One region of the Mesorhizobium sp. B2-3-2 genome, then DNA from elsewhere that is predicted to be linked to it. Evidence: predicted binding sites of a transcription regulator. Region 1 holds the regulator's gene; each other region holds the start of a gene.
What was found. Region 1 encodes LexA, which represses DNA repair genes until DNA is damaged. Its sites were predicted from a motif close to TGTTCNNNNTGTGTTCNG; they were not measured.
Positions count from the first base shown of each region.

Region 2: a site for LexA is predicted at 1,505-1,522, ahead of FJ964_RS13820 (helicase-related protein). Genes of this name have one in related genera too.
Region 3: a site for LexA is predicted at 5,288-5,305, ahead of dinB (DNA polymerase IV). Genes of this name have one in related genera too.

Region 1 covers NZ_VFWA01000001.1:196,843-206,740, reverse strand. Annotated here, with positions in the region: gene trpC (indole-3-glycerol phosphate synthase TrpC) at 1-32, shown strand, start outside; gene moaC (cyclic pyranopterin monophosphate synthase MoaC) at 35-535, shown strand; gene glp (gephyrin-like molybdotransferase Glp) at 535-1,740, shown strand; gene FJ964_RS00965 (alpha/beta hydrolase) at 1,777-2,616, opposite strand; gene FJ964_RS00960 (AMP-binding protein) at 2,783-4,408, shown strand; gene kynA (tryptophan 2,3-dioxygenase) at 4,405-5,241, shown strand; gene kynU (kynureninase) at 5,305-6,552, opposite strand; gene FJ964_RS00945 (TetR/AcrR family transcriptional regulator) at 6,555-7,226, opposite strand; gene lexA (transcriptional repressor LexA) at 7,692-8,432, shown strand; gene FJ964_RS00935 (ComEC/Rec2 family competence protein) at 8,426-9,898, opposite strand, start outside.
Region 2 covers NZ_VFWA01000004.1:455,598-465,495, forward strand. Annotated here, with positions in the region: gene FJ964_RS13820 (helicase-related protein) at 1-1,337, opposite strand, end outside; gene phbB (acetoacetyl-CoA reductase) at 2,052-2,777, opposite strand; gene FJ964_RS13830 (acetyl-CoA C-acetyltransferase) at 2,896-4,080, opposite strand; gene FJ964_RS13835 (hypothetical protein) at 4,061-4,258, shown strand; gene phaR (polyhydroxyalkanoate synthesis repressor PhaR) at 4,376-4,984, shown strand; gene FJ964_RS13845 (citrate synthase) at 5,009-6,151, opposite strand; gene FJ964_RS13850 (citrate synthase/methylcitrate synthase) at 6,243-7,331, shown strand; gene FJ964_RS13855 (patatin-like phospholipase family protein) at 7,545-8,675, shown strand; gene FJ964_RS13860 (hypothetical protein) at 9,057-9,323, shown strand; gene FJ964_RS13865 (efflux RND transporter periplasmic adaptor subunit) at 9,444-9,898, shown strand, end outside.
Region 3 covers NZ_VFWA01000010.1:43,553-53,450, reverse strand. Annotated here, with positions in the region: gene FJ964_RS21360 (SDR family oxidoreductase) at 1-664, opposite strand, end outside; gene FJ964_RS21355 (MurR/RpiR family transcriptional regulator) at 735-1,622, opposite strand; gene FJ964_RS21350 (Gfo/Idh/MocA family oxidoreductase) at 1,954-3,138, shown strand; gene FJ964_RS21345 (sterol desaturase family protein) at 3,425-3,958, shown strand; gene dinB (DNA polymerase IV) at 4,018-5,259, opposite strand; gene FJ964_RS21335 (hypothetical protein) at 5,402-5,638, shown strand; gene FJ964_RS21330 (helix-turn-helix domain-containing protein) at 5,752-6,168, opposite strand; gene FJ964_RS21325 (dihydrofolate reductase family protein) at 6,310-6,897, shown strand; gene FJ964_RS21320 (alpha/beta hydrolase) at 7,017-7,775, opposite strand; gene FJ964_RS21315 (alpha/beta hydrolase) at 7,886-8,800, opposite strand; gene FJ964_RS21310 (LysR family transcriptional regulator) at 8,919-9,821, shown strand; gene FJ964_RS21305 (2OG-Fe(II) oxygenase) at 9,830-9,898, opposite strand, start outside.

The sequences.
Region 1 (9,898 bases):
TCACCGGCAAGGCAGCGGCCGAGGCTGTCTGACGATGACGGCCGCCCTCACCCATCTCGGCGCGCAGGGCCAGGCCAACATGGTCGATGTTGGCGGCAAGGAGGAAACGACGCGCACCGCTGTCGCCGAGGGTTTCGTCTCGATGCGGCCCGAGACGCTGAAGATGATCCTGGCCGGCAATGCCAAGAAAGGCGATGTGCTGGGCACCGCGCGCATAGCCGGCATCATGGCGGCGAAGAAGACGCATGAGCTGATCCCGCTCTGCCATCCGCTGCTCTTGACCAGGGTCTCCGTCGACATTGAGCCCGATCCTGCCCTGCCCGGACTGAAGATCACCGCGCTGGCGCGCGTCACCGGCAAGACCGGCGTCGAAATGGAAGCGCTCACCGCGGCTTCGGTTGCCTGCCTGACCATTTACGACATGGCCAAGGCGGTCGACCGCGCCATGGTCATCACCGGCATCCGGTTGGTCGAAAAGACCGGTGGCAAATCGGGCGATTACAAAGCCGCTGGCGAAGATGGGGCGGTCGCCTGATGGCGCTGCTTCCGGTCGCAGCAGCGCTCGAACGCCTGCTGGAGGGTGCTGCGCCGCTTGCGAGCGAAAGTGTTTCGCTCCTCGAGGCCATGGATCGTGTTCTCGCGGAACCGGTGGTGGCGTTGCGCACCCAGCCGCCCTTCAACGCCTCTGCCATGGACGGATACGCGGTCCGCGCCATCGATGTCGCGTCCGTGCCGTCCCGGCTTTCGGTGATCGGCATGGCGGCGGCCGGGCGCGGCTTTGACGGCGCCGTCGGCAAGGCCCAGGCCGTGCGCATCTTCACCGGTGCTCCGCTGCCGCAAGGCGCAGACACCATCGTCATCCAGGAAAATGTTCGTGACCTCGGCGGCGGCAGCATCGAGGTGGTCGAACCGACGGCCGAGGGTCGCAACATCCGCCGCTTCGGGCTCGATTTCTCCGAAGGCGACATCCTGCTGGAAAAAGGCCGCGTGCTCGATCCGGCAGCACTGTCGCTTGTCGCCTCGGCCAACCATCCCCGGGTGGGCGTCGTAAAGCGACCGCTGGTTGCCATCATCGCCACCGGCGATGAGCTGCTGCCGCCCGGCAGCGAACTCGGCCCCGACCAGATCATTTCGTCAAACGCCTATGGCGTCGCCGCCGCCGCGCAATCGGTCGGTGCGCATGCGCTTGATCTCGGCATTGCTGCCGATCGTGAGGAAGCCATCGCGGCGCTGGTCAGGAAAGCGGTCGCGGCCGGCGCTGATGTCATCGTCACGCTCGGCGGCGCCTCGGTCGGCGACCACGATCTGATCCATGACGTGCTGACCGGCGAAGGCATGACGCTCGGTTTCTGGAAGATCGCCATGCGTCCCGGCAAGCCGCTGATGTTCGGCCGCCTCGGCGACATCAGGTGCATCGGCCTGCCCGGCAATCCGGTGGCGAGCCTCGTCTGCTCGCAACTGTTCCTGAAACCGCTTCTGGCACGCCTCGGCGGCCGCAATTTCCGGCAAGATATCCGTCAGGCACGGCTGGGCGCCGCGATGCAGGCCAATGATCTGCGCCAGGACTATGTGCGGGCGGTGGTCAGGCAAGAGGCCGGCATGCTGGTGGCAACCCCTTTCAGCATCCAGGATTCCTCGATGCTGAGGATGCTGGCCGACGCCAACGGACTGATCGTGCGCGAACCATTTGTATCCACCGCGGCTGCAGGAGACGCTTGCAGCGTTCTCATGCTGAGGTGAATATTCCCCACATAACTCGCTGATTCTAGCGACAAATCAGATCGTTGACTCCGCTAGCAAAGCTCGTGTCAGCGGATGCGCCGGATCGGCCAGGCCTTCGACAATGTCGTAATGATGTCGGTCCGGCTCGACCACCGCGCTCGTGACGGCACCAAGCCCTGTCCAGATATTGGCCAGCAAGGCGTTCTGGCGCAAGAACTCGGACCGCTCGCCGCCTCCGGCCCAGCACGTGATGCGCGCGCCATCCATGGGCCGCAGCAGCGCCGGACTTTCCGTCAGCGCCTCGGCTTCATCGATTTTCAGCGCCGCGTTCATGCCGGTGCGCATGAGCGGACGCAGGTCGTGCAGGCCTGAAATCGAAACGACGTGGCGTACGCGCCTTGCCACGTCGGCTGCCAGGGGCGTGGACGTCGTCGCCATGCGGCTGGCGAGATGGCCGCCGGCCGAATGCCCGGTCAGCATAAGCGGTCCCCCGACCATCGCCGCCGCCGTGCCGATCGCCGCGCCGATCTCGTGGGAGATGCCGGCGATGCGTATGTCGGGGCAGAGCGTATAGGACGGCATCGCCACGGCAAAGCCGCTGTCAACCGAGCCCCTGGCGAGATGCGACCAGGTATCCTTGTCGGACTCCAGCCAGTAGCCGCCATGAATGAACACGACGAGCCCCTTGGGCATGGCGGCGGGAAGGAAGAGATCGAGCCGGTTGCGCGGCCTGTCGCCATAGGCGATATCGAGCTGAGCCCTGCCCTTTGCCGCAAGCGCATCGCGAAATGCCTGCGCTGGTTCGACCCATGCAGCCGGCCAGCGATCGCTGCCGGCGATGTTGGCGCCATTGGCGTAGGCATTGTCCCAATCGGCAATGCGATGTTCGAGCATCGGCACCCTCCCCCGGACGGCATCGTTTCAGCGCTAGCAATGGCCATCGACAGCGGCAACGTCAATGCTCCCAGAGCAAAACATTTTAGGCTTGAAACAAATTTCGACTGGTGCGATCCTGTGCCCTGTTCAGCGATGGGCGTGAGGCAGACAGGGGCAGCCGAAAATGCTTGGGCCATCAGCGCATATCGATACCTTCACGCGCGATAACCTGCCGCCGCCCGACCAGTGGCCGGACTTCCTGCTCGACGGCTTCGACTATCCCGAGCGGCTCAATGCCGGCGTCGAACTGACCGACAGGCTGGTCGAGAAAGGCCTCGGCGACCACACCGCGCTGATCGGCAATGGCCGCCGCCGCACCTACAAGGAATTGTCCGACTGGACGAACAGGCTGGCGCATGCGCTGGTCGAGAATTACGGCGTCAAGCCAGGCAACCGGGTGCTGATCCGCTCGGCCAACAACCCCGCAATGGTGGCCTGCTGGCTGGCCGCCACCAAGGTCGGCGCCGTCGTGGTCAACACCATGCCGATGCTGCGCGCCGGCGAACTGGCCAAGATCGTCGACAAGGCCGAAATCACCACAGCGCTGTGCGACACCAGGCTGATGGACGAGATGACCGCCTGCGCCAAGGACAGCGCGTTCCTCAAGCAGGTCATCGGTTTCGACGGTACTGCCAACCACGATGCCGAACTCGATCGCGCAGCCCTCGACAAACCCGTGACATTTGCCGCGGTGCAGACCGGGCGCGACGACGTCGCCCTGCTCGGCTTCACCTCGGGCACGACGGGCGTGCCGAAGGCGACGATGCATTTTCACCGCGACCTCCTGATCATCGCCGACGCCTACGCCCGCGAGATCCTGCAGGTGAAGCCGGACGACATCTTCGTTGGCTCGCCGCCGCTGGCCTTCACCTTCGGCCTTGGCGGGCTCGCCATCTTCCCGCTGCGTTTCGGCGCCGCGGCGACGCTGCTGGAACAGGCCACGCCGCCCAACATGGTCCACATCATCGAAAGCTACAAAGCGACGATCTCCTTCACCGCGCCCACCGCCTATCGCGCAATGCTCAAGGCCATGGACGAAGGGGCCGATTTATCGTCGCTGCGGGTCGCGGTTTCAGCCGGCGAGACCTTGCCCGCGCCGGTCTTCGAGGAATGGACTGAGAAGACCGGCAAGCCGATCCTCGACGGCATCGGCGCCACGGAAATGCTGCATATTTTCATCTCCAACCGCTTTGACGACATGAAGCCCGCTTCCACCGGCAAGGCCGTTGGCGGCTATCAGGCGCGCATCGTCGACGACGAAATGCGTGAAGTGCCGCGCGGCACCGCAGGCAGGCTCGCGGTGCGGGGACCGACCGGCTGCCGTTATATGGCCGATGCCAGGCAGAGCGACTATGTCCGCGACGGGTGGAACCTCACCGGTGACACGTTCTGGCAGGACGAGGACGGTTTCTTCCACTTCGCCGCGCGCTCCGACGACATGATCGTCAGTGCCGGCTACAACATCGCCGGCCCCGAGGTCGAAGCGGCGCTGCTGGCGCATGCCGATGTCGCCGAATGCGCGGTGGTCGGAGCCGAGGATGCCGAACGCGGCCAGATCGTGGAAGCGCATGTCGTGCTCGTGCAAGGCGTGGCGCCGGACGCGCTGACCGTCAAGCGCCTGCAGGACCACGTCAAGGCCACGATCGCGCCCTACAAATACCCGCGCTCGGTAAAATTCATCGCCGCTTTGCCCAAGACGCAAACCGGCAAGATCCAGCGCTTCCGGCTGCGCGCGGAGAAGATCAATTGAGCAAGCCCTACGACCCTTCCACCGAGGGCGCGGAAATGTCGTTCAAGGAGCGCATGTCCTACGGCGACTATCTGCATCTGGAAAAGGTGCTCGAGGCGCAGCAGCCGCTTTCGTCAGCCCATGACGAGATGCTGTTCATCATCCAGCACCAGACATCGGAACTCTGGATGAAGCTCGCGCTGCACGAAATCGGCGCCGCAATCCGCTCCATCCGCGCCGACCGTCTCGAACCGAGCTTCAAGATGCTTTCGCGCGTCGCGCGCATCTTCGAGCAGCTCAACAATGCCTGGGACGTGCTGCGCACGATGACGCCCAGCGAATACACCGAATTCCGCGATGCGCTCGGCCAGTCCTCGGGCTTCCAGTCCTGGCAATACCGCGCCATCGAATTCATGGCCGGCAACCGCAACCTCGCAATGCTCGGGCCGCACAAGCATCGGCCGGACCTCAGCGAGAAACTGGAGGCGATCCTGGCGCAGCCGTCGCTCTACGACGAGGCGCTGCTGCTGCTCGCCCGCAACGGCTTCGACATCGGCGCCGACGCAAGGCGCACGGACTGGCGCGAAACGCGGACCGAGAACGAAGAGGTCCTGGTCGCCTGGCAGACCATTTACCGCGACCCGCAGCGTTACTGGATGTTCTACGAACTCGCCGAGAAGCTGGTCGACTTCGAGGATTATTTCCGCCGCTGGCGCTTCAACCACGTCACCACGGTCGAGCGCATCATCGGCATGAAGCGCGGCACCGGCGGCACATCGGGCGCGTCCTATCTGAAGAAGATGCTGGAGGTCGAGTTGTTCCCGGAGCTGTGGAAGGTTCGCACCCGGCTCTGACGTAGCTTTGCCGAGTGCATATCGTTATCTCGAAACCGCTGCGCTTTTCTGAGCGACAGGCTCTTAAGTTACCGCCGCCTTGACGGCGAAACGCGCCTCCTGCCAGGCGTCCGTGCGCAAAATGTCTTCCAGCACCTCGACCGCCTGCCAGACATCGACATAGCCGACATAAAGCGGCGTGAAGCCGAAGCGAATTGTGGATGGCGCGCGGAAATCGCCGATCACGCCGCGCTCGATCAGGGCCCGCATCACCTGATAGCCATGCGGGTGGAGGAACGACACCTGGCTGCCGCGCTCATTGCCGTCGCGCGGGCTTTCGAGTTCGAGGCCGTAGACGCCGCATTTTGCCTCGACGAGCTGGATGAACAGATCGGTCAATGCGATGCTCTTCCTGCGCACCTCTGCCATGTCGACGTCGTTCCAGACATCGAGCGCCCCTTTGAGCGCGCGCATCGACAGGACAGGCTGCGTGCCGCACAGAAACCGGCGGATGCCTGTGCCGGCAGCAAAACCCTGTTCGAAGGCGAAAGGCCGCGCATGGCCCCACCAGCCGCTGAGCGGCTGGCGGACATCGCGATGGTGGCGCTCGGCCGCGTAGATGAAGGCCGGGGCACCCGGGCCGCCATTGAGATATTTGTAGGTGCAGCCGACGGCGAAATCTGCGTTCGAACGGTCGAGCTCGACCGGCAGGGCGCCGGCGGTATGGCAGAGATCCCAGACGATCAGCGCGCCGGCATCATGCGCCCTGCGCGTCAGCGCGGCCATGTCGCGCAGCTGCCCGGATTTGTAGTTGACGTGGTTGACCAGGATGACCGCGACCTGCTCGTCGATCAGTTCTTCTATGGTCGGCGCATCGACGCCCTCGAGCCGCAGCACCGTGCCCGGCCGCGTCGAGGCAACGCCCTCGGCCATATAGAGATCGGTCGGAAAGCTGTCCCCCTCGGCGACGATGACCGACCTGTCCGGCCGCATCCCGAGTGACGCATGCAGCACCTTGTAGATGTTGATCGAGGTGGTATCGCAGACCACCGTCTGGCCGGCGGCGGCCCCGATCAGGCGCCCGAGCTGGTCGCCGAGTTCGACCGGCATGTCGAACCAGCCGGCGGTGTTCCAGGCGCGGATCAGATCCTGCGCCCACTCCTGCGTGGCGGCCTGCTGCAGCTCGCCGAACACGGCGGGCGAAGCGGCGCCGAGCGAATTGCCGTCGAGATAGATCACCCCTTGAGGCAAGGTGAAGCGGTCACGCATGGCACGCAGCGGATCCGCGGTGTCCATTGCCTCGATCGCTGCGAGATCGGGAATTTTGCTCATGGTCACGATGTTCCTCGGTGAGAAGAGCGCCCCGGAAACGGGCCGGCCGTTTTGCCGCCGGGGCAAGGGCTGGCCGCATAGAGGCGCAAAAACAGGGTGAACGCCCGGTTCGATCTTTGCTCGATTTCCGGCCGAGGCAACTCCTCGAGCACCCCGACGATCCGGCGAACCTGGAGATCGCCGATCAAAAGCCGGACGTAGATGTCGGCGGCTTCGGCAGGATCGTCACAGGCGATCAGGCCGACCCGACTTGCGGTTCGAAGCAGGTCGCCAACAAGCGGCATTATGGTATTGCGGCCGAATTGCGCGATCGACTGGCCAAGCGTGCCTGTATCGTTGACGTCGCCGGCTGCGGCGCGATTGAGCGCCACCGCCTTGTCGCCCGTCACAAGGGTCAGCAGGACTGGCCCGAGCAAGTTCAGGGTTTCGAGAGGATCGCGCGCCTGGCGAAGGGCGTCCTCCAGCAGCTTCCTTGCTTCTCCCGCATTGGCTTCGATCAGGGATCGAAACAGGACCTGCTTGTTGCCGTACCAGTTGTAGAGGGTTTCGTTCGAGGCCGATGCCCGCTTGGCGATGGCAAGCAGGGAGGCGCTTTTGTAGCCGGTTTCCCGGAGCACCGCATAGGCGGCCTCCTCTATCCGTTCACGTCGCGCGGCCTGCTTCGGCGTGGTCATTGGTGTCCCTCTTCGAAAACCGTACATTGTTATACGGTTTAGTCAAGCGAGCCGGAAGCAAGGAGCGAACGAACGCAGCCCGTCGCATTCGGTGATGCCTGGCCGCTTTCCGGCAGGAAGTTGGCTTTTTGGTTTCGTTTCGTTCACGAGCCGCGGAGATTTTGATCCGCCCCAAAAGGCAGCCGGCACCTGCCGGCCACACGGTTTGCAGGCTTGTACCAAGAGTGGAGATCGGCCGGGCCACAGGCCATTAACCAAAATAGTTTCAAAGAGGCTGAGAGCGCATTGACGACAGACCGCGCTGGCAGGATGCTGGCTGCGGGAGGGCCTTTCGTTTCCGCCGCCTTAACAAATTCATTAAACTTTAAATGGTTGCGGAACACAACTGGAACAGATAGTGTTTGTTCTGGGTTTGTTTTCTGATTCTGGTTCCAGACCCTTCGTGCAATGCCTTTGGGGGCCGCCATGCTCACGCGCAAGCAACATGAACTCTTGATGTTCATCCATGAACGGCTGAAGGAAAGCGGCATTCCGCCGTCCTTCGACGAGATGAAGGAAGCGCTGGACCTCGCCTCCAAGTCGGGAATTCATCGGCTGATCACGGCTTTGGAGGAGCGCGGCTTCATTCGCCGCCTGCCGAACCGGGCGCGCGCGCTGGAGGTGCTGCGCCTGCCGGATTCGATCGCGCCGGGTCTTAACGCGGCAAAGAAGTTCTCTCCGAGCGTCATCCAGGGCAGCCTTGGACAGGGCGGCCTTAACAGGCAGATCAAGCCGGCGGCGCCCTCGCGCCTGCCCGCCGCCGGCAATGACGACGACGCGGTTTCAGCGGTTTCGATCCCGGTCATGGGCCGTATCGCGGCCGGCGTGCCGATCGACGCTATCCAGCATCAGACGCATTCCATCTCGGTGCCGCCGGACATGATCATGGGCGGCGAGCATTATGCGCTGGAGGTCAAGGGCGATTCGATGATCGAGGCCGGCATCTTCGACGGCGATACGGTCATCATCCGCAACGCCGACACCGCAAGTCCCGGCGAGATTGTCGTGGCCCTGGTCGACGAGGAGGAAGCGACGCTGAAGCGCTTCCGTCGCAAGGGCGCCTCGATTGCGCTCGAGGCTGCCAATCCGGCTTATGAAACACGTATTTTCGGACCGGACAGGGTCAAGGTGCAAGGCAAGCTGGTCGGACTGATCAGGCGCTACTGAGCGGGTTCGGCGTTGGGCTTTTCGGGTTTGCGGTAGGGCGGCAGTCCCCGTGCCTCGCGCGAGAATTTTCGCTGTTCGTGCCAGGGGCGATATGGCCTGTCGACGGCAAAGCTGGCCTGGGCCGGTGCCGTCGCCGATTGCTGGTCGAAGAAGACGGCGGCACTTCCGTTCCGAGCGAGCTGCCGCTTGGTGATGACGAGAACCAGCGGATTGTGGCAGGGGTCGTAGCCCCGGGGGTCGTCGATGACGATCAGATCCGCATAGGCGCAGGCCCTCCAGGCATCCTTGCGATCCTCCACCTGCGCGATGATCGCCCCGGAGGGATGCCGGGCCATGCACAGGCCGGTGAAGCAATAGAAAGGCGCTCCCGCCGGAAGTTGCGCAGGATCGAAGATGTCGAACTGTCGGTCTCCGCTGTCGAACAGCTCCGGCGCAACTATGGTTTCGGATTTCAGCGCGCGTTTCCAGTTGTCGACGGTGAATTCGTTCGGGCGCGCCCGGTTGATCGCGAGCTCGCCGCCGCCGATCGGCAGCGCCACCAGGCGGGCATCCTCCGAAATCAGCACGTCCGGCGTGCGCGTGTCCGAAACGGTCAACAGGCCGGCGAGCGCGAAGGGAAGTGCCGCCAGCCGCAGCCATGTCGTGGCCATCGTCGCGATGACCAGGGCGATCGCGACCAGAAGGACGGATTGCTGCGAAATCAACCCGACCGCGTCGACCGGCGAGCGTTGCGAGATCCATCCCGATATGGCGATCATCATGGTCAGTCCCTTGCCCATCAGATAAAGGGATGGTCCATCGAACTCGAACGGCATCAGCAGCGCGCTGGCAACCGCAAGGAACATCACGACGGAAACGATCGGCATGACTGCAAGATTGGCGAACAGGCTGAGTGGTGAAACGCGCTGGAAATGCCAGATGGCGAAAAGCGCCGTGGCGCTTCCCGCGATGATCGAGGTCATCGCCAGCCCACCTGTCGCCAGCAGCAATTTTCGCGTCAGGAGGCCAGGCAAGGTCCGTTGCGGCGGCGGGGTCCGCGCTTTGTCGGCTTTGCGATCCGACCAGCCGGCATAGGCGCCGACCAGGGCCGCGGTGGCGGCGAACGACATTTGGAAGCTCGGCCCTACCACCTCGTGCGGCGACACCACGATGACGGCGATCGCCGAAATAGCCAGATTGCGCATGGTGAGTGCCGCCCGATCGAACAGGACGGCGATCAGCATCACCGCCAGCATGATGAAGCTGCGTTCGGCGGCAACGACGACGCCCGAAATGACGAGATAGGCGGCGATCGAGAAAAGTGCCGCCGCGGCCGCGTATTTCTTGACCGGCCGGCGGGAGGAAAAGTTCGGGAACAGCGCGAAGCCACCACGCAGCAGCCCCATGACGGTGCCGGCGACCAGCGCCATGTGCAGCCCGGAAATGGAGATGATGTGGTAGATGCCGGTGCGTCGCATCGCTTCGTT
Region 2 (9,898 bases), on a different contig from region 1:
CCGGGCCGGTTCGACACGAATGTCCAGGTGCGGATCTGGGCGATGCGATGCGACAGCGTATCGATATCGCCCTCGGTGGTATCGGCGCGGCGCACCTGCTCGGCCATGTAATTCTCGTCGACATGGCCATGCCTGGCGAGGTCCATGTAGATCGACGCAATGAGGTCGGCGTGCTGGGCCGGCGCTATCTTGCGGTAGTCGGGGAGCGCGCAGGCCTCCCAAAGCAGCGCGACGCGCCTGGCATCGGTAGCCAACGCGCGGATGTCTTCGTCACGAGAGAGATGCTCGAGCGCCTGCGCATCGACTGCCGGCAGCGCACGGGTCAGGCCCTCCACCGGGGCGTTGGTCTCGATCGAGCGCTTCAGCGCGTCGAGGCTGGCGAAGTTGAAACGCGCTGTGCGCCATTGCAGCACCTTCACCGGATCGAAGTCGTGGCTTTCGATCTTTTTGACCAGCTCCTCGTCCAGCGGGTCGACCTGGCCGGTGACGCCAAAGGTGCCGTCGCGCAGGTGCCGGCCGGCGCGCCCGGCGATCTGGCCAAGTTCGGCCGCCGTCAGGTTGCGATACTGGTAGCCGTCGAACTTGCGGTTCTGGGCGAAGGCGACATGGTCGAGATCGAGGTTAAGGCCCATGCCGATGGCATCGGTGGCGACGAGATAGTCGACGTCGCCTGACTGAAACAGCGCCACCTGGGCGTTGCGGGTGCGGGGCGAGAGCGCACCAAGCACGACGGCCGCACCGCCCTGCTGGCGGCGGATCAGTTCGGCGATGGCATAAACCTCGTCGGCGGAGAAGGCGACGATCGCTGTGCGCCGGGGCAAGCGGGTCAGCTTCTTCGAACCGGCATAGGCCAGATGCGACAGCCGCGGCCGCGTCACCACCGAGACGCCCTTCAACAGGCGCTGCAAGATGCCGTGCATGGTGGCGGCGCCGAGCAGCAGCGTCTCCTGGCGGCCGCGCAGGTGCAGGATGCGGTCGGTGAAGATGTGGCCGCGCTCGAGGTCTCCGGCAAGCTGCACCTCATCGATGGCAACGAAGGCGGCGTCGGTCTCGCGCGGCATGGCTTCGACGGTGCAGACCGAATATTTGGCGCCTGGCGGCTGGATCTTCTCCTCGCCTGTGATGAGCGCCACCTTGTGGGCACCGACCTTTTCGCAGACGCGGGTATAGACCTCTCGCGCCAGCAGCCTGAGCGGCAGGCCGATGATGCCGCTTTCATGCGCCACCATGCGCTCGATGGCGAGGTGGGTCTTGCCTGTGTTGGTCGGCCCAAGCACGGCAGTCACGTCGCGACCCGACAGGATCAGCGGCTCGGTGGGTTTCGGACTGATGTTCATCGGCTCGGAAATAAGGCTTTCTGGCCTCTCATTGTCGGGAGCACGCCTCGGGTGGCGCGTATGACAGGCGACACATAGGGATTTCAGACGCGAAGCGAAAGCGGAATGTTCCGCCGTCGGTTCGAAGCCGCCTCCGTCAAACTTCGGTTCGGCTGCTGATTAAGGGTTGGAACGAGTCTGGAACGAATCGGCGACGAATCGCTGACTCGCCCGGATTCAGGTTTTGTTCACGGCTAGATGTGGAGTTTTGGCTGATGACTCTTACCACATGCTGAATCACGGAATTGGCCCGTTTCATGCTAAGGGAGAGTCGCCGTTAACTTTTGCCGGCAAAGCCGTTACGCAGCCCCGCCTGCTTCATCCAAGCTTATGAAATTATTGACTTTTCTTAAGAGGAATTAACGGTTTGACGGGCGATCCCGGCTGCTCTCGTTAACATTGCGGCCAAACATGGAACGAAAGGGTTACGAATCGGCGATGTCGGCATTTTCCCTGTTTGTTCACGACAAGATGTAGTGTTGCGCACAGGTTTTCCACCGACAATGCACAGCTTGTCCATGCAGTTTTGCACACTCCCCGCTGGCGCCATTAACCTTTGCGTGCCGGATTGGAACAGCAGACCGACAGCCATCATCGAACGGCGTCACGGACATGCGAAGCGGACGGCGAACGAGCCCTCCTTCAAATCGGCACCGGAAAGCCGGCAGTCCGGTCTCAGGCGAAGTACTGGCCGCCATTGGCGGTGATGGTCGATCCCGTGATGAAGCCGGCGTCCTCGGAGGCGAGGAAGACGACGCAACGCGCGATCTCCTCCGGCTCGCCGAGGCGCCCGACCGGGATTTGCGGGATGATGCGTTCGTTGAGCACCTTCTCGTCGATCGCCCGGACCATTTCTGTGGCGATATAGCCTGGGCAGATGATGTTGACGGTGATGCCCGCGCGGGCCCCTTCCTGGGCCAGGGCCTTCGAGAAACCGATGTCGCCGGCCTTGGCCGCGGAATAGTTGACCTGGCCGGCCTGGCCCTTCTGGCCGTTGATGGAGGAGATGGTGATGACGCGGCCGAACTTGCGGTCGCGCATGCCGCTCCACAGGGGATGCGTCATGTTGAAAACGCCTGAGAGATTGGTGTCGATGACCTCCTTCCACTGCTCACGCGTCAGCTTGTGGAACATGGCGTCGCGCGTGATGCCGGCATTGTTGACCAGCACCGCGACCGGGCCGAGATCGGCCTCGACCTGCTTGATGCCGGTGGCGCAGGCGTCGTAGTCGGCGACCGACCATTTATAGGTCTTGATGCCGGTCGAGGCCGTGAACTTGCTCGCCGCCTCGTCATTGCCGGCGTAATTGGCGGCAACCGAATAGCCGGCTTCCTTCAGCGCCATCGATATTGCCGCGCCGATGCCGCGCGATCCGCCCGTGACGATTGCAACCTTGGTCATGCGTTCCCTCCCTTTGGTCGGGAGAGTGAATGGGGAGCAGCGAATAGCGGCAGGGATCAGATAGCCCGTTGCGCTGACGCCGTTCTTCCCTATTCGCTACTCCCCATGCTCTTCTCTTTTAGAGCGCTTCGACGCACATGGCGACGCCCATGCCGCCGCCGATGCACAGCGTGGCGAGACCCTTCTTGGCACCTCTTCGGCGCATCTCGTGGACCAGCGTGTTGAAAATGCGCGCGCCAGAGGCGCCGATCGGGTGGCCGATGGCGATGGCGCCGCCATTGACGTTGACGATCGAGGGATCCCAGCCCATGTCCTTGTTCACCGCACAGGCCTGCGCGGCGAAGGCCTCGTTGGCCTCGATCAGGTCGAGATCACCGACTGACCAGCCGGCCTTTTCCAGCGCCTTTCGCGAGGCGGGAATCGGGCCGGTGCCCATGATCGCCGGGTCGACGCCTGCGGTCGCCCAGGAGACGATGCGCGCCAGCGGGGTGATGCCCCGCCTGGCAGCTTCCGCTTCGCTCATCAAAAGCGCGCCGGCGGCGCCGTCGTTGATGCCGGAGGCATTGGCGGCGGTCACAGTGCCCTCCTTGTCGAAGGCCGGCTTCAGCTTGGTCATGGCATCCAGCGTCGCGCCATGGCGGATGTATTCGTCCTGGTCGACAATTGTATCGCCCTTCTTGCCCTTGATGGTGAACGCGACGATCTCGTCCTTGAACCGGCCGGCCTTCTGCGCGGCCTCGGCCTTGTTCTGCGATGCCAGCGCGAACTGGTCCTGGTCTTCGCGGGTGATCTGGAACTGGCGGGCGACGTTCTCGGCCGTGTTGCCCATGTGATAGCCATTGAAGGCATCCCACAAGCCATCCTTGATCATGGTGTCGATCATCTTGTAGTCGCCCATCTTGACGCCAGCGCGCAGGTGCTGCGCATGCGGCGACAGCGACATCGATTCCTGGCCGCCAGCGACGATCACCTTGGCGTCGCCGGTGGCGATCTGCTGCATGCCGAGCGCGATGGCGCGCAGGCCCGAGCCGCACACCTGGTTGAGGCCCCAGGCGGTGGTCTCCCTGGGCAGCCCGGCGAGGATCGAAGCCTGGCGGGCAGGGTTCTGCCCTTGGGCCGCGGTCAAAACCTGGCCAAGAATGACCTCGTCGACCTCGGCCGCCTCGACGCCGGAGCGCGACAACAATTCCCTTACGACGACGGCGCCAAGCTCGTGAGCCGGGGTGGCGGCGAAAGCGCCGTTGAAGGAACCGACCGGTGTGCGCGCGGCGCTGGCGACGACGATGGCATTGGAAGCGGGCATTCTGTTCTCCAAACTTCAAGCTGATGTTCTGTCGTTGAAGACTTTTCTTGCCCTTTCCAAATCGCGAGTCAAACCGGAAATCGGCAGGGCACCCATGCGTCGCAAGCAAGCCGCGCGTTGCCGCGGCATCAAGCTGTCCGCTGCTGCGCAGCATGTTTCACCGGCCGTGCAGCGATAATTAATCCCGCACTGCACAAACTGCTTGGAATTGTGAGGCTTTTGCGCATATCCTTTGCTCGGGCGCAATCGTTACCGGCGGCTTACCCAAGCGCGCCGGTGTCCGGGGAGGATGCAGATGGCCGCGAAAGACGATCCGATCGTCATCAAGAAATATGCCAATCGCCGGCTCTACAACACCGGCACCAGCACCTATGTGACGCTTGAGGACCTGGCCGAAATGGTCAAGAAGGGCGAAGAGTTCACGGTGCAGGACGCCAAGACCGGCGACGACATCACGCATCCGGTTCTGACCCAGATCATCTTCGAATTGGAGAATAAGGACGGGCAGAACATGCTGCCGATCCCGTTCTTGCGCCAGTTGATCGCCTTCTACGGCGACCAGATGCAGATGATCGTGCCGAGCTTCCTTGAACAGTCGATGATCGCCTTCTCCAAGGAACAGGAACGCTTCCGCGAGCAGATGAAGGGGGCCATCGGCAAGTCACCACTCGACATGATGAAGATGGCCACGCCGATCAAGGCGCTGGAGGAGCAGACGCGCCGCAACATGGAAATGTTCCAGAATGCCATGCGGCTGTTCACGCCTTTCCCGCCGGCAGGCTCGGCACCCGCAGCGGCCCCCGCCGAACCGGCCAGGAAGGAAACGCCGGAAAAACCCGACGATCTGCAGCAGCTGAAGGACCAGATCGCGGCCATGCAGCGCAAGCTCGACACCATGTCGTGAGCGCCTAGCGCTTTTCTTCCGATCCTACGGCAATAATCCCTCATAGCGACCGCGCGGCCTGATGCTGCCGCCGCTCATTGCCTGTTCGACCATGTGGGCAGCCCAGCCGACGCTGCGTCCAAGCGCGAACAACTGGAACGGCGCATCGCGCGGCAGGCCGAGGCTGCGCGTCAGAACGGCCAGGGCAAAGTCGACGTTCGGGCGGGCGCCGGTCGCGGCGATGGCGGCGATTTCCAGCGATCGCAATGTTTCGTCGGCGTTGTCGATGGCCGCCAAAAGCGCCGTGGCGCGGGGATCGCCTTCGGGATAGAGCGGATGGCCGAACCCCGGCAGTGGTCGATCATGGCCGAGCCAGCGCCGGATCGCGGCATCGGCGTTGTGCCGCCCCGCATCCTCCGCCAGCTGCATCACCGCTTCGCTGGCGCCACCGTGCCGCGGGCCGGACAGGGTTGCCAGGCCCGCCAGCAGGCTGGCGGCGGGCGAGGCTCCGGTCGAGGCCGCGACGCGCGCGGCGAAGGTCGATGCGTTGAGTTCGTGATCGGCGAGCAGCACAAGGGCGCGCCGGATCGCCTGCGCACCGCCTTCATCCACCGACCAGCCTCGCGCCAGTCGCATGTGCACCGGATCGGATCCCGCGGAGGCGCCAAGAGCGCCTGCCAGCACGCCGATCGCGCGCGCGGCGTCGGCGCACAGCGAGGCGGCGCCGCGTCCAAGTGAAGGCCGCCCCTGGCCGGCGAGCATGGCAAGTTGCATGAAGGCTGGGGCTCGGCCGAGTTGTTGGGATGTATCCGAGGCCGGGGCCTCGAAACTCACCGGCTCAGGCAGGGCCCACAGCAAGGCGGCGGTCTCTTCGAGCGTGGCATGTTCGGACAGCGCGACGGCGTCGCGGCCCCGATAGACGAGGTGGCCGTGCGAAACGGTCGAGATCGAGGTGACGATCGACGGTTCGCCCCAGGCGATGGCGCTTTCGGCGATGGCCGACGGGCTGCGTCCGCGCGCTCTTCGCGTCGCCAGGGCCGCGATATCGTCGGCGCGATACTGGCTGCGGCGTGGATCGGCGCTGTCCGGGCGCATGCCGATGCGTCCGCGACTGACATAGGCGTAGAGCGTCTGCGGCCGCACCCGAAGTCTTTCCAGCGCCTCTTCCCGTGACAGCCATTCGGACATCGTGATCTCTGATATTGATTCTATTGATCAAGATTGATGCTTGTCTTCCCCACCCTTATCTCCCATCCGCAAAAGCTTCAAGGAGACAGCCATGGCGAATGGGCTTGACGATGTGGTGGCGGCCGAAACCGTTCTTTCGGACGTGGATGGCCTGGGCGGCCGCCTGACGATCCGCGGTCACTCCCTGCCGGAACTGGCCGGACGATGGACCTATCCGCAGGTCACCCGCCTGCTGCTGGACGGGTTCTTCGACGACCTTCCCGGAGACGCGGAACTGGCCGCGAGACTGGGCCAGGCGCGGGTCGAGGTGTTCGACCGCCTCCTGCCTTCGCTGCCTTTGCTGGCACCGCTCGATGTCTACAGTGCCATGCGCGCCGGCATGGCGTTGCTGCCGGACGGCGAGACGCTGGCGGACGCGCTTCGGCTGATCGCGGCGCCCGCCGTGCTGACGCCGGCCCTCTTGCGGCCGCAGCGCGGCGAGCAGCCGGTCGCGCCGGATGGGAAGGCCGATCATGCTGCCGATATGCTGAGAATGCTCGACGGTTTCGTGCCGACGCCGGCCCTGGCAAAAGCGCTCGACACCTATCTGGTGACCGTCTGCGACCACGGTCTCAATGCTTCGACCTTCGCCACGCGCGTCGTCGCCTCGACGCAGGCCGGGCTGACATCGTCGGTGCTGGCTGGCCTCGGCGCGCTCAAGGGGCCGCTGCATGGCGGCGCGCCGGGCCCTGTCATCGAGATGCTCGACGCCATCCAGGCGCATGGCGACGCCGCCGGCTGGCTACGCGGCGAGATCGCGCGTGGCGAACGCATCATGGGCTTCGGCCACCGCATCTACCGCGTGCGCGATCCGCGCGCCGATGTGCTGAAGACGGTTGTGCGCCAGCTCGGAGGCGAGGGCGAAACCGGCCGCCGGCTGGCCTTCGCGGAGAAAGTCGAGCAGGCTGCGCTCGAGGCGCTTCGCATCGCCAAGCCGCAGCGCTCGCTGCAGACCAATGTCGAGTTCTACACCGCGCTCGTGCTCGAAGCGGCGGGGTTTCCGCCGGAGGCCTTCAGCAATGTCTTTGCCGCCGGGCGCGTCGCCGGCTGGGTTGCGCATGCCCGCGAGCAGCAGACGACGGGGCGGCTGATCCGGCCGCAGTCGCGCTATGTCGGACCGATGCCGCACCTCGTCGCCTGAGCATCAAATCTGTTTGGAAGATACACGGCGCCCTCCGCCACAAGGCGGAGGGCGTTTCCGCATGATCGAAATTTCATGCGATCACGCGACCGTGCTCGTGTCCTTGCCTTGGTGTGTCCTTATATGCTGCACTGCAACATAGGTCTGCCGTGACGCTGACGTCCCGATTTCCGGGCGCGCAATAAGTCAGGCACTGGGATGGGCAGGAACGCCATGACAAAGAACGGCAAGGCGGAGGAAGTGAAGAAGATCAACATCGCGCTTCAGGGCGGCGGTTCGCACGGGGCTTTTTCCTGGGGCGTGCTCGACCGGCTTCTGGAGGATGGCCGGCTGGAGATCGCAGCGGTGTCCGGCACAAGCGCGGGCGCGATGAACGCGGTGGCGCTGGCCGACGGCTTCGTTCGCGGTGGCGTCGAAGGCGCCCGCAAGAAGCTCGACGACTTCTGGCGTGCGGTGGCGGCGAAGGGCCGGTTCAGCCCGGTGCAGCGCATGCCGTGGGACGTCGCCTGGGGCAATTGGTCGATCGAGAACACGCCGGGTTATGTCTTCTTCGACACCATGTCGCGCGTGTTCTCTCCCTATGTCGCCAACCCGCTCGGCCTCAATCCCTTGCGCGACGTGGTCGCGCAGGAGATCGATTTCGACAATGTACGCGCCTGCAAGTCGATGGAACTGTTCATCTCCGCCACCAATGTCGAGACAGGGCAGTTGCGGGTGTTTTCCGATGGCGAGATCGACCTCGACACAGTGATGGCCTCGGCCTGCCTGCCGCAACTGTTCCGTGCCGTCGAGATCAAGGGCGAGCCCTATTGGGACGGTGGTTATGGCGGCAATCCGGCGCTCTATCCGTTCTTCAAGACGGCTGCCACCGAGGATGTGCTTTTGGTGCAGATCAATCCGGTCGTGCGCGAGGGAACGCCCAAAAGCGCCAACGAGATCCAGAACCGCATTGACGAGATCACCTTCAATGCCGGGCTGCTGCGCGAATTCCGCTCGATCGCCTTTGTCAAGGAACTGATCGCCGCCGGCCGCCTGCCGCGGGGCGAGTACCGGGACATCCGCATGCACCGCATCGACGCCGACGAGGCTTTCAAGGACCTGTCGGCATCTTCCAAGGTCAATGCCGAATGGGCATTCCTGGCCTATCTGCGCGATCTTGGCCGTACCGCCGCCAGCGACTGGCTGGAGGAGAACTATGATGCCGTGGGCAAGCGGCCGACGCTCGACCTCTCCGGCGAACTCGACGACGGCTTCAAGCCGGTGCGGGGTCCGGCGCCTGGCCGACGGGTGAAGGAATTTCTGGCGGCGCGCAAGAACCCCGAAGCGGAGCGCCGCCGGGCCTGAGCCCGCATCCGTCACACGGGCGTGACCCGCCTCGCGGCGCCGGCAAGTTCCTTCCGGCGCCAGCAACAACCATCGCGTGTGAAGCGCGCATCATCATGCTGACGCCTGCTGCCAGTGTCGTGCGGGCGCCGGTGTTCGCTGCCATCCCTCGGCCGCATCCGGAACGGTGACTGGCGGGCGAGGAATACTGTCACGAACAGCACCAGCAGGCGGTTTGTTCGAGGCTATGTCACGTCTCAAGGCCAGACGGCGGAACGCCATGGAGCAGACGCATCGAGGCGATCCGCCCCGCTTTCGGAACATCTGTCTTGGTCAAGGAAGGGCAATCCGGACCTGAGTTGGGCGATCCGTTCTTTAAGCAATTCCAATGCATTACCTGAAATGCCGCGCGCCGGAATCATCCGTCAGGCCGAGGCCATCAGCATGGTCGACATCCGCGCCGGGGTGGCGATCGCTCGGCGCCGGCGTCGTGTTTGCGAGAGCACAAGCGGCCCTGCGGCGCCGGATCCCAACAGCCGATCATGGGCCGCTGGCGAGCCGCGCCAAAGCCGCTCCGCATCTGTGCAAAAAACGTTTCGCGACGGTCACACTCTGCCCGGCTTCGCAATGCTGCTGCAACTTTCCGACTATATTGCGTTGCAAACTTGATGTAGAAGCGCGCTTCGCCGATCACGGCAATTTGAACACGGCCTGGCGCGCACCCATATCGGCGACGCGCTCCTCGAGGAGGACGCAGTCCCGGCCAAACCCCGCAGTGGAAAAACGACGATGCCGAAAATCAGGTTTCACAAGCTTGCTGCCATTGTTGTGCTCATCGGTTTCGCCGCCTGGATGGTGACGGGAGAATTTTCGTCCGTTGGCAGTGCCGCCGCCGACGCCCAGAAAGCGGGAGAGGCCGATAAGGCCAAGACGCCGGAGGCCGGCAAGCCGAACACGGCGCAAGCCGAGCCGAAGGCCGCGCCGCGCACCGTCGCGGTGGTGACGCCGCCGCGCAAGACCTATGCGCGCGCTATCCGCATTTCGGGGCTGACCGAGGCCGACAAGCGCGCGGTGCTGGCAACGCGCGTCGCCGGCATCATCGACAAACTGCCGGTCAGCCAAGGCCAGCACGTCAAGGCGGGTGACCTGGTGCTGATGCTGGCGGCCGAAGAGAAAATCTCGAATGTCGACAACGCCAAGCAATTGCTGGCGCAACGCAAGGCCGAGCTCGACGCCGCCGAACG
Region 3 (9,898 bases), on a different contig from region 1:
GGCCGAAGGGCTGCGCGGCGTTGGCGGCATCGAGCCAGCCCGCGCCGTGGCCGAGCGTCTCGGCCTGCATGACGCGCTCGGCGGGCGTATCGGTCCAGCCGACATTGATGCCGTTGACGCGGATGCGGTCGAAGCGGTGGGCGTTGGCGGCGTTCCTGGTCAGCGTCGCCAGCGCGCCCTTGGTGGCGGAATAGACGGCGAGCTCGGGCGAACCGCAATGGGCGTTGATCGACAGGATGTTGACGATCGCGCCGCCCTGGCCCCGCTTCCGCATGTCGGCAATCGCCGCCTGCATGAGGAAGAAAGGGGCGCGGGCATTGACGGCGAACAGCGAGGCCCAGTCCTCGGGGGTAGCATCGAGGAAGGAGGCCCGGTCGGTCAGGCCGGCGGCATTGACGAGGCCGTCGATGCGGCCGAAGCGGTCGATGCAGGCTTGCGCAAGAAGGGCAGGGGCTGCCGGGTCGGAAAGCTCGGCGGCGACGAAGTGTGCCGGCGTGCCGGTTTGGGAAAGGTCCGCAGCGACGGCGTCGCCGCGCGTCCTGTCGCGGCCGGTGACCAGCAGGCCGCCGGCGCCGGCACGCGCCAGCGATTGGGCGACCGCCCGGCCGATGCCTTGCGTCGCGCCGGTGACCAGCACCATCTTGCCGTCGAGCTGAAGCTCCATTCCTCCTCCCGGAACAAAGTTTCTATTTCTGGAAATATGGAATGTCAGTTCTCGTTAGTCAACCGCGCGATCATTCTGCCCGTTGGGCCACGACGCCATGGACCAAAGCCATGCCGACGGCGAGCGACGCCGCCAGCGAGCGGAAGCCTGCGAAGTCCTGTTCCACCACTTCCAGCCAGGTGTCCGAGAACTTGACCAGCGGAGAAAAAGTGCTGTCGGTGATGGTGACGATCCGCGCTCGCCTCTCATGGGCGACCGCGACGAGGTCGGGCGTGATCGAATTGTAGGGGCTGAAGGAGACCGCCAGCACCGCATCGCGTCCGCCGATGCAGCCGACCTGGTCGAGCGCGGTGGAGCCGACATTGTCGACCAGCACATTGCGCACGCCTTGCTGCGACAAGGTCAGCGAGAGATAGCTGGTGACGGGAAAGGCACGCTTGGAGCCGATGACATAGATCAGCTCGGCGGCCGAAAGCAGCGCCACCATTTTCTCGAAGCTCTCCGTATCGAAGCCGGCCTCGATGCGGCCGAGCGAGGCCTGCGAGGCACCGACAATGCCGCGCAGGAAATGCAGGTCGGCGTTGGGCTCGGTCCGCTGCTCGCCACGTCCCTCCGGCCAGGACGCCTTGACATGGTCCTTGAACAGGCCCTGGAAATCGGAAAAGCCGGCATAGCCGAAGATCTGGGCGAAGCGCACCAGCGTCGAAGGCTGCACCCCTGCCTGCGCGGCGACCTGTGCGATGGTGCCGAGCGCGACATCGCTCGGATGCTGCCACAGGAAGATCGCGACCTGGCGCAGCCGCTTGGGGAAATGGACCGTGCCCGACGACAGCACCGCGCGCAGTTCCTCATAAGTCTGCGGCTTGATATGGCCGAGCGCCGCCAGCGAGCGCCCGCGCTTGCGGGTCGCCGCCTCGTCGGCACTGGACCGTCCGGATGTTTTGCGCGCCCCGCTCATGATTTCAGGCTAGCGCGATACGATCGTTTTACAATATGAAAATTGGAAATCCTGTTCGAAGGTGATAGCCGTTCTGCAGCGAAGAAGTTCGATCTGTTCAACCATAGCGCTCTACGGCGCCCCCCTCTGTCCTGCCGGACATCTCCCCCACAGGTGGGGAGATTGGAAGCGTCGACCGCGACGCCTTTCATGCAACGCCGGCAATTGGCGAAAGCCGGCGTGACATCCGATCTCCCCCCTTGAGGGGGAGTTGTCCGGCAGGACAGAGGGGGGCGCCACAGAACTCGACAGTGGGTGCTGGGCAAACAAACTATCGGGAGGAATCATCAGCATGGTCTATGCGACATCCGACGGATCGGCGGGCAAGCGTTTGCGCGTCGGCATGGTGGGAGGCGGGCAGGGCGCCTTCATCGGCGCGGTGCATCGCCTCGCCATGCGGCTTGACGACCAGATCGCGCTGGTGGCCGGGGCGCTATCGTCCGACCCCGGGAACGCCGCCGCCTCGGCCGCCGAGATCGGCATCGCGCCCGAGCGCAGCTATGCCGATTACCGCATGATGGCAAAGGCGGAGGCTGCGCGCCCGGACGGCATCGAGGCGGTCGTCATCGTCACCCCCAACCACCTGCATGCGCCGGTCGCGACAGCCTTTCTCGAAGCCGGCATCGATGTGATCTGCGACAAGCCGCTGTCGACGACGCTGGGCGAGGCGCAAGCGCTGGTCGCGCTGGCGCGGGAGAAAAATCGCCGCTTCGTCGTCACCCTCAACAACACCGGCTACGCCATGGTGCGCCAGGCGCGCGAGATGGTGGCGGCGGGCGAACTCGGCCGCATCGTCTCCGTGCACGGCGCCTATATCCAGGACTGGCTGACTAGGCCGATCGATGCCGACGGCCAGAAGCAGGCGGAATGGCGTACCGACCCGGCGCGTGCCGGACAATCGGCGGTGCTGGCCGATATCGGCGTGCATGCCTTCAATCTGGCGAGTTTCATCAGCGGCCGCGAGGCCGAGACGGTGTCGGCCGACCTGTTCACCGCCGTGCCGGGACGGCGGCTCGACGACAACGCGCATGTGCTGGTGCGCTGGGCGGGCGGCGCACGCGGCACGATCCTGGCCAGCCAGACGTCGCCCGGCCACTATAATGATCTCTCCGTGCGCATCTATGGCGACAAGGCCGGGCTCGAATGGTCGGGCACGCGGCCCGAGGAACTGCGTTTCTCCAGATATGGCGAGGAAACCCGCACGCTCGTGCGCGGCGGCCATGGCTCGACGCAGGAAAGCCGGCGCGTGTCGCGCATGCCGGCGGCGCATCCCGAAGGCTATATCGAGGCCTTCGCCAATTTCTACCGCGACGCCGCCGACATCATCCGCGCGCATCGCTCTGGCGCTGCCGTCGATGCGGCCCGGGCGGCGCAGGTGCCCGATGTGGTCGACGGTGCGCGCGGCGTGAAGTTCGTCGCCGCGGCGGTGGAGTCGAACGCGGCTGATGGGGCGTGGACGGCGGCAAGCTTCGGGTGAGGGCGTGCCATCGGACGCGAAGCACGCCATCGCGGCCACGTCGACGGTGCCGCGCTGTTGACGGCGATCACGAGTTGGCTGTCCATTCGGGACCACGCTGAGTTCCGCCATTTTTCAGTTCGTTGCGAGGCTGGTTTCGAGGGCAGCAGCCGGTTGACTGCTTCCAAATCGTTGCCGCGGACCTTGCGCGAGGTGATTGCGACGCTATGTCAGGTACATCCGCGTTGCTTCTCGCGCGCGCGTTCGGCAATCTCATCGCTTCTTCGGCGTTGAAGGCTTGGTCCCGATGGAACTCGGTCTCGTTGGATACTATAGCGATTTCGTGGTGTATCCGCTGGCGATCGTCGTACTCGCCGTCGCCGGACTGCTCGAGGCCGGAGAAGAAAGTGCGCCGGGCTGGCTGGCCACGGTCATCGCTTGTCTCTGCTTGTGGACGCTGATCGAATACGTCATGCACCGGTTCGTCCTTCACCACATTCCCTGGATCAGGGATCTGCACGACCGCCATCACGTCGAGGAGCGCAGTCCGGTGGGCACGCCCACCTGGCTCAGCCTCGGCGTGCATGCGCTTGTCGCGTTCTTCCCCATATGGATGGCTTCGGATTTCGCGGTCGCCAGCGCGGCGAGCTGCGGGCTGATGCTGGGCTACCTTTGGTACATCAGCATCCACCACATGATCCATCACTGGCATCCCAGGCATCCGAGCTATCTCTACACGCTGAAGCGCCGCCACGCGCTGCATCATCATGTCGACGAAAACGTCAATTACGGCGTGACGTCGCTGTTCTGGGATCGGGTCTTCGGCACGATGCGCCTCTGAAGCAAAGAGGTGTGCCATTCGGGCAGCGCAGGTCTGACGGACGAGACAGCCATTCCCGTTCACAATTCCTTCTGCGCCAATTCCCTGAACTCGTCGGGCACGGAACGGGCCGCCTCCAGCGCCACGGTGCCGTAGCCGACGGCCTGTTTGCCGAAGCGCTCGCGGATCTTGTCGATGGCGCGGTCGGCGCCGAAGCGGGCCAGGCCCTTCCTGGTGCCGGGGCGGCGCTTTTCGTCGGCGAGGCCGAGCGGCAGTTCGAGCTGCAATTCGGCACTTTCCTCCAGATGCGAGACGGAGATCGCCAGCAGCGAAATCGTCCTGTCATGCGGATGATCGGCAAGCACGCCCCGTACCAGGCCTGTCGCGATCTCGGCCAGCATCACCGTCGCCGAGATCGGCTGGTCAGATGTGATCGAGCGGGTGACGGCGCTGAGGTCGGCGAAGCGCACGCGCACCGTCACCGTGCGGCCGGGGCGCGCCTTGGCGCGCAACCGGCTGGCGACGCGGTCGGCCAGATGCAGCAGGACGGGGATGTAGACGCTTTCCAGCGCCGGCTTGCGGCCAAGCGCCGACTGGGCCCCGGCCGAATGGGCGCGGCGATGTGTTTCCAATCTGCGCGGGTCGCGGTTCCACGACAAGGCGGCGAGCTTTTCGCCGGCGGCGGGGCCGAGCAGCCGCGCCAGCGCGCCGCTGTGCGTCCTGGCTAGTTCGCCGATGGTCTCGACGCCGATCTCGGCCAGCCGCGCCTTGGTCGCCGGGCCGACGCCCCACATCAGCGAGACCGGCAGGTCGTGCAGGAAGGCGATCTCGGTGCCGGGCTCGACCACCACCAGTCCGTCGGGCTTGGCCACCTGCGAGGCGATCTTGGCCAGGTGCTTGGTGCGTGCGACGCCGATCGAGATCGGCAGGCCGAGTTCGCTCCGCACGCGGCGGCGAATGGTCGAGGCGATCTCCCGCGGCTGTCCGAACAGATGCGTGCAACCGGCGACATCGGCGAAGGCCTCGTCGATGGAGATGCGCTCGACCAGCGGCGTGAAATCGTCGAGCACCTTCATCGCGGCGTCGCCGAGCCGCTGGTAGTCGCGGAAATTTCCGCCGACGAAGATCAGCTGCGGGCAGAGCTCGCGCGCCTTGCGGCCCGGCATGCCGCCGCGCACGCCGAAAGCGCGGGCCTCGTATGAGGCGGCGAGCACGACGCCGCCGCCGACCGCGATCGGCTTGCCGCGCAGCGACGGGTCGAGAAGCTGCTCGACCGAGGCATAGAAAGCGTCGAGATCGGCATGCAGGATGGTGGGCTCCATCCCCGGTTCCTCGCCACGTTGTACGATATGGAACATAAAGAGAACAAACATTGCTCGCTGTCAAGCAAGGTCGCGATCTGCCGGAACATTGTCGCTCACAATCGCGTTGACGGGCCGAAGGGAGCTGCATGCGGAGGCTGGCATGGGCAACTTTGAAATGATCGATCTGGTTTGCGTCGTCAACGCCTGCTCGACCGACCGCGCCGCCGGGCGGCTGGTGTCGATGGCCAGGGCCGTGGAGGAATTGCGGGTGCTGACCGGCGATTTCGTCTCGGCCGACGAAACGGTTGCGAATGCATTGAGTGAAGTCGCGCTGCAATGCGGCTGTGCCGTGCTGTTCGATGAGCAGGCGGGCGCCGACATTTTGCGCACGCCATAGCTCGTCGCCGGCGTGCTTGTTTTAGCGCTATTCCGAACAGAGGGCCGTCACACGCTTTCAACGCGTGTTGCCTATGCGTGTCGTTGTCTCGAGGCCGCCTTGGGCGGCATCCATTAACCGAGATGCTCCGCTCGCAGCGCCTGCTTCAGGCGCTCCAGCGCCGGTTCCCCGCCGGCAGCGAGCTTATCGGCGATCCTTGCCAGATGGTCGTCGGCCTTGCGGTGCTTGCTGCCCCAGGCGCCGAGCGTGGCCAGCACGGGCACAAGGTCGATGCCGGCCTCGGTCAGGCGATAGATCGCCTTCAACCCATGCGTGGGATCACCGCTGCGGGTGAGGATGCCTTCGTCCTGCAATGTCTGGAGGCGCTCGGCCAGCGTGCGCGAGGATATGCCCTCGTCGGATTGCAGGAATTCGCGAAAGTGTTTTTTTCCGGCGAAGACCAGATCTCGGATGATGAGCAGCGTCCAGCGGTCGCCGAGCAGTTCGAGCGACAGGTTGATGGGGCAGCCGGACCGGTCCCGCGTCGACATGTGCATGGTTCCATTTTTAAATCGCTTTACTATTGACAGCATTTTCATCTCAGGTCAATAGTTCCAAATGTAAGCCATCGGCAGCCGTGCCGGCCGAGCGGGTAAAACGAGCCGCTCGGCCTTTGACCAGGGAGAACCATAATGAAAAAGCTGATCCTGCAGATGCAGATGTCGGTCGACGGTTTTGTCGGCGCCGACGCGGATCATCGCTGGCAGCTCTGGGAATGGGGCGACGACAGCGCCTGGGACGAGGAGCTGAAACGGGATTTCAACGCCGTCTTCGCCGGCATCGATACCATCGTCTTGAGCCGCAAGATGGCCGAGGAAGGCTACCTCACCCATTGGGGCAATGCGGCCAAGAAATTTCCCAGGGACCCGTTCTATGCTTTTGCCCAGCGCATCGTCGAGGCGAAGAAGGTGGTGCCGAGCGACAGGCTCAAGGCCTCGCGATGGGAGCGCACGACAGTGGTCAGCGGCGACCTGCCGCGGGAGGTCGGCGCGCTCAAGGCCGGCGAGGGCGGCGACATCGCGGTGTTCGGCGGCGCCGGCTTCGCCTCGGCGCTGATCGCGGCCGGGCTGGTCGACGAGTTCCAGCTGTTCATCAACCCGGCCGTGCTTGGCGCCGGACGCCGCATCTTCGACCAAGGCGGGTTCCGGACATTGCGGCTGCTCGGCTCGAAATCCTATGCCTGCGGTATGGTGGTGAGCCGATACGCGCCAGCGGGGTGACAGGGTGGCGTAGGCCCTGCGCCAAAACCGTTTCGGCGGAGTCCCTTGGCCGCGTCTGTTCGTCTTCAGGTGCGACAGTCGCGGTGCGACGAAAGAGCATGCGATGGGACGGTTCTTGGCTATTTCAACGCGTCCGCCGCCGCCAGGATGACATCGGCGACTTCTCGCGGCCTGGAGAGCATCGGGACGTGGCCGGTCGATAGCTCGGTCACCTCGGCGCCGATCGCCTTGGCCATGGCGGCCTCGGCTGCCGGTGGGATCATGCCGTCGTTCTTGGCGACTATGTACCAGCTCGGCTTGGTTTCGTAGGCGGCGGCCTCAAGCCTTTCATCGAAGATCCCTGAGAAAGCCGGTCCCTGGGTGGCGGCTATCAAGCTGATTTCGACCGCCGGGAGGTCTTGCGCGAAGTGTCGGGCGACGCCCTCGGGGGTCAGCCGGAGATAACCGGCGCTGTCGGCTTGCAGCGAACCGGCCCATGGCGCCGGCTGGCCCTTGCCAAGATCGTTGATGGAGACGCCCTTCGGCGGCGCGAAGGCGGCGACGTAGACCAGCGCCTTGACCTTGTCGTTCACGCCCGCCTGGCTGATGACGACACCGCCCCAAGAATGGCCAACCAGGATGACCGGTCCCGGCTGGGCATCGATAACACGTCTGGTCGCGTCGACGTCGGCGGCAAGCGAGCTCAACGGGTTTTGCACCGCCACCACATTGAGCCCCTTGGCTTCCAGCAATGGAATGACCTTGCTCCAGCTCGAGCCGTCGGCGAAGGCGCCATGGACCAGCACGACCGTTTTCTTCGGGGCATTGGCGGTCGATGCAGGTACCGCCGCAGCCATTACAGCCGTGGCTCCCAGAACCAGGAAATCCGATACCGACATAGAAAGTCTCCCATTTGCGCCGACAGCGCCCTTGCGAGGAGCAAGCCGTACGGCTTCGTTTCACGAGATCGATGACGGCAAAGCCCCCGGGTAATCTCCGGAAGCGGCTGCTACTTGGCGAGGAAGTCGGCGATGAGCTTGACCGTTGCATCCGGGTTTTCTTCCATGATCCAATGGCCCGAGGCGGGCACGATGGCTCCGGTCACATCGGCGGCGACGAACCGCAGAATGTCTGCCTGCGTGGTGCCCGCCGATTTTTCGGCGCCGACGGCCAGAACCGGCATGGGCAGTTTGCCGCCGGCGGAAAGCATCGCCTGGTTGTCGGCGGCGTCCTGATCGAATGCCTTGAACTGTTCGAAAGCGTCATGCATGGCATGCGGCCTGGCATAAAGCTTGGCGTAGTGGGCGCGCGTCGCCTCGTCGATCTTTCGGGGATCGGCGGAAAGCTCGTTGTAGAAGCGATCGAGATAGATGCGCTCGCGGCCCTTCACCAGCCGCTCCATGTCGGGGCCACGGAAGTTGAAGTGCCACAAAAGCGGGGTTTGCTTGATCTTGTCCCAGTCGCCGATGCCCGGCAGGGGCGCGTCGATGACAACCCATCTGGTGACACGCTTCGGATATTGCGCGGCCAACGCGTAGCCGACCATGTTGCCGATGTCGTGCGTCACCAGATCGACCTGGTCGATTTTCAGCGCATCCATCACGCCGGCGATATCGACCGCCTGGTTCTTCTTGGCGTAGCCGGTGTCTGGATGTGCGGACAGTCCCATGCCGCGCAGGTCCGGCACGATCACCGTATGGTCCTTCATCAATCTTGCCGCGACCGGCGCCCACATGTCGCCGGTGTCGCCGAAGCCGTGCAGCAGCAGCACTGCCGGGCCTGTGCCGCCGACGCGGACATTCAGGCTGGTGCCGTTGGTCTCGATGGTGCGCGCCTTGAAGGCGGCAGGAAACGGCATTACCCGCGCCATGGCTGGAAAGCTCATCGCAAGCAGGCCGAGGATGATGATCAAAGGACGGAACATGGTATTCTCCCCGAGATTTCGCTCTGCCGCGCGTATCGCAGCCAATGCAGTTATGGCACTATCTGTTTGATTTCGTTAGGCGGCGGTCGCCTAATGGTGAATTCGGGAAAGCCGAACAATGCTGAAGCTAGAATCCGCCGCCGCTTTCGTCGCCGTCGCGGAATCCGGTTCGATCAGCGAAGCGGCCCGGCGCATGTCGCTGTCGAAATCTGTCATCAGCGAGCGGCTTTCGGAACTCGAACGCAGCCTGGGTACGAAGCTGCTCGACCGCACAACCCGCAAATTGTCCATCACCGAGACAGGACGGAGTTTCTACGAACGCGCCAAGCGCATCATGCGAGAGGTAGCCGACGCCAGTGCGGAAATCGCGGAGCGCAGAGGTGATCTCACCGGACAGCTCAGAATCGCCGCGCCGACGAGTTTCGGCATCCTCCACCTCGGCGCGGCACTGTTCGATTTCCTAGCCAGACATCCACGGATCGAGCTGACGCTCGACCTCGACGATCGTTTCGTCAGCTTGGTGGCCGACGGCTACGATGCCGTCTTGCGTCACGGGCCCGTGGTCGAGGATGGGCCCGTCATCGTCAGGAGGCTGGCCTCCAGCCGCCGCTTCCTGGTGGCCTCGCCCGACTATCTCGAGCGGTTCGGGTGGCCGAGGACCATCGAGGACCTGAAACGCCACAAAGGCATCATCTACTCTATCCGGGGCGCTGCCGACTGGCGGTTCAAAATCAAGCGGCGGCTGGTGACGGTCCGACCGGAAACCGGACTGCGGGTCAACAATGGGATTTTGATGCGCGATGCTGCCCTTGCCGGCCTCGGCTTGGCATTGCTCCCGGCATACTTCATCCAGACGGAGCTCGCCGACAAGCGACTGGCTGTCGTCGATGTCGGTGCCGAGCCTGAAGGAGCCACGATCTACATCGCTTGTCCCGAGGACCGGCGCGGGTCTGCCAAATTGCGCGCGCTTACCGCATGGCTGCGCGATGTCTTTGGCGACCCGCCCTATTGGGAGGCGTGAGCCACCGCTCACTTCGCATCATGAAAAATAATGCCCACCGTGTGCCGCATGCCCGAGCGCAGGCGGCTGACGCCGTG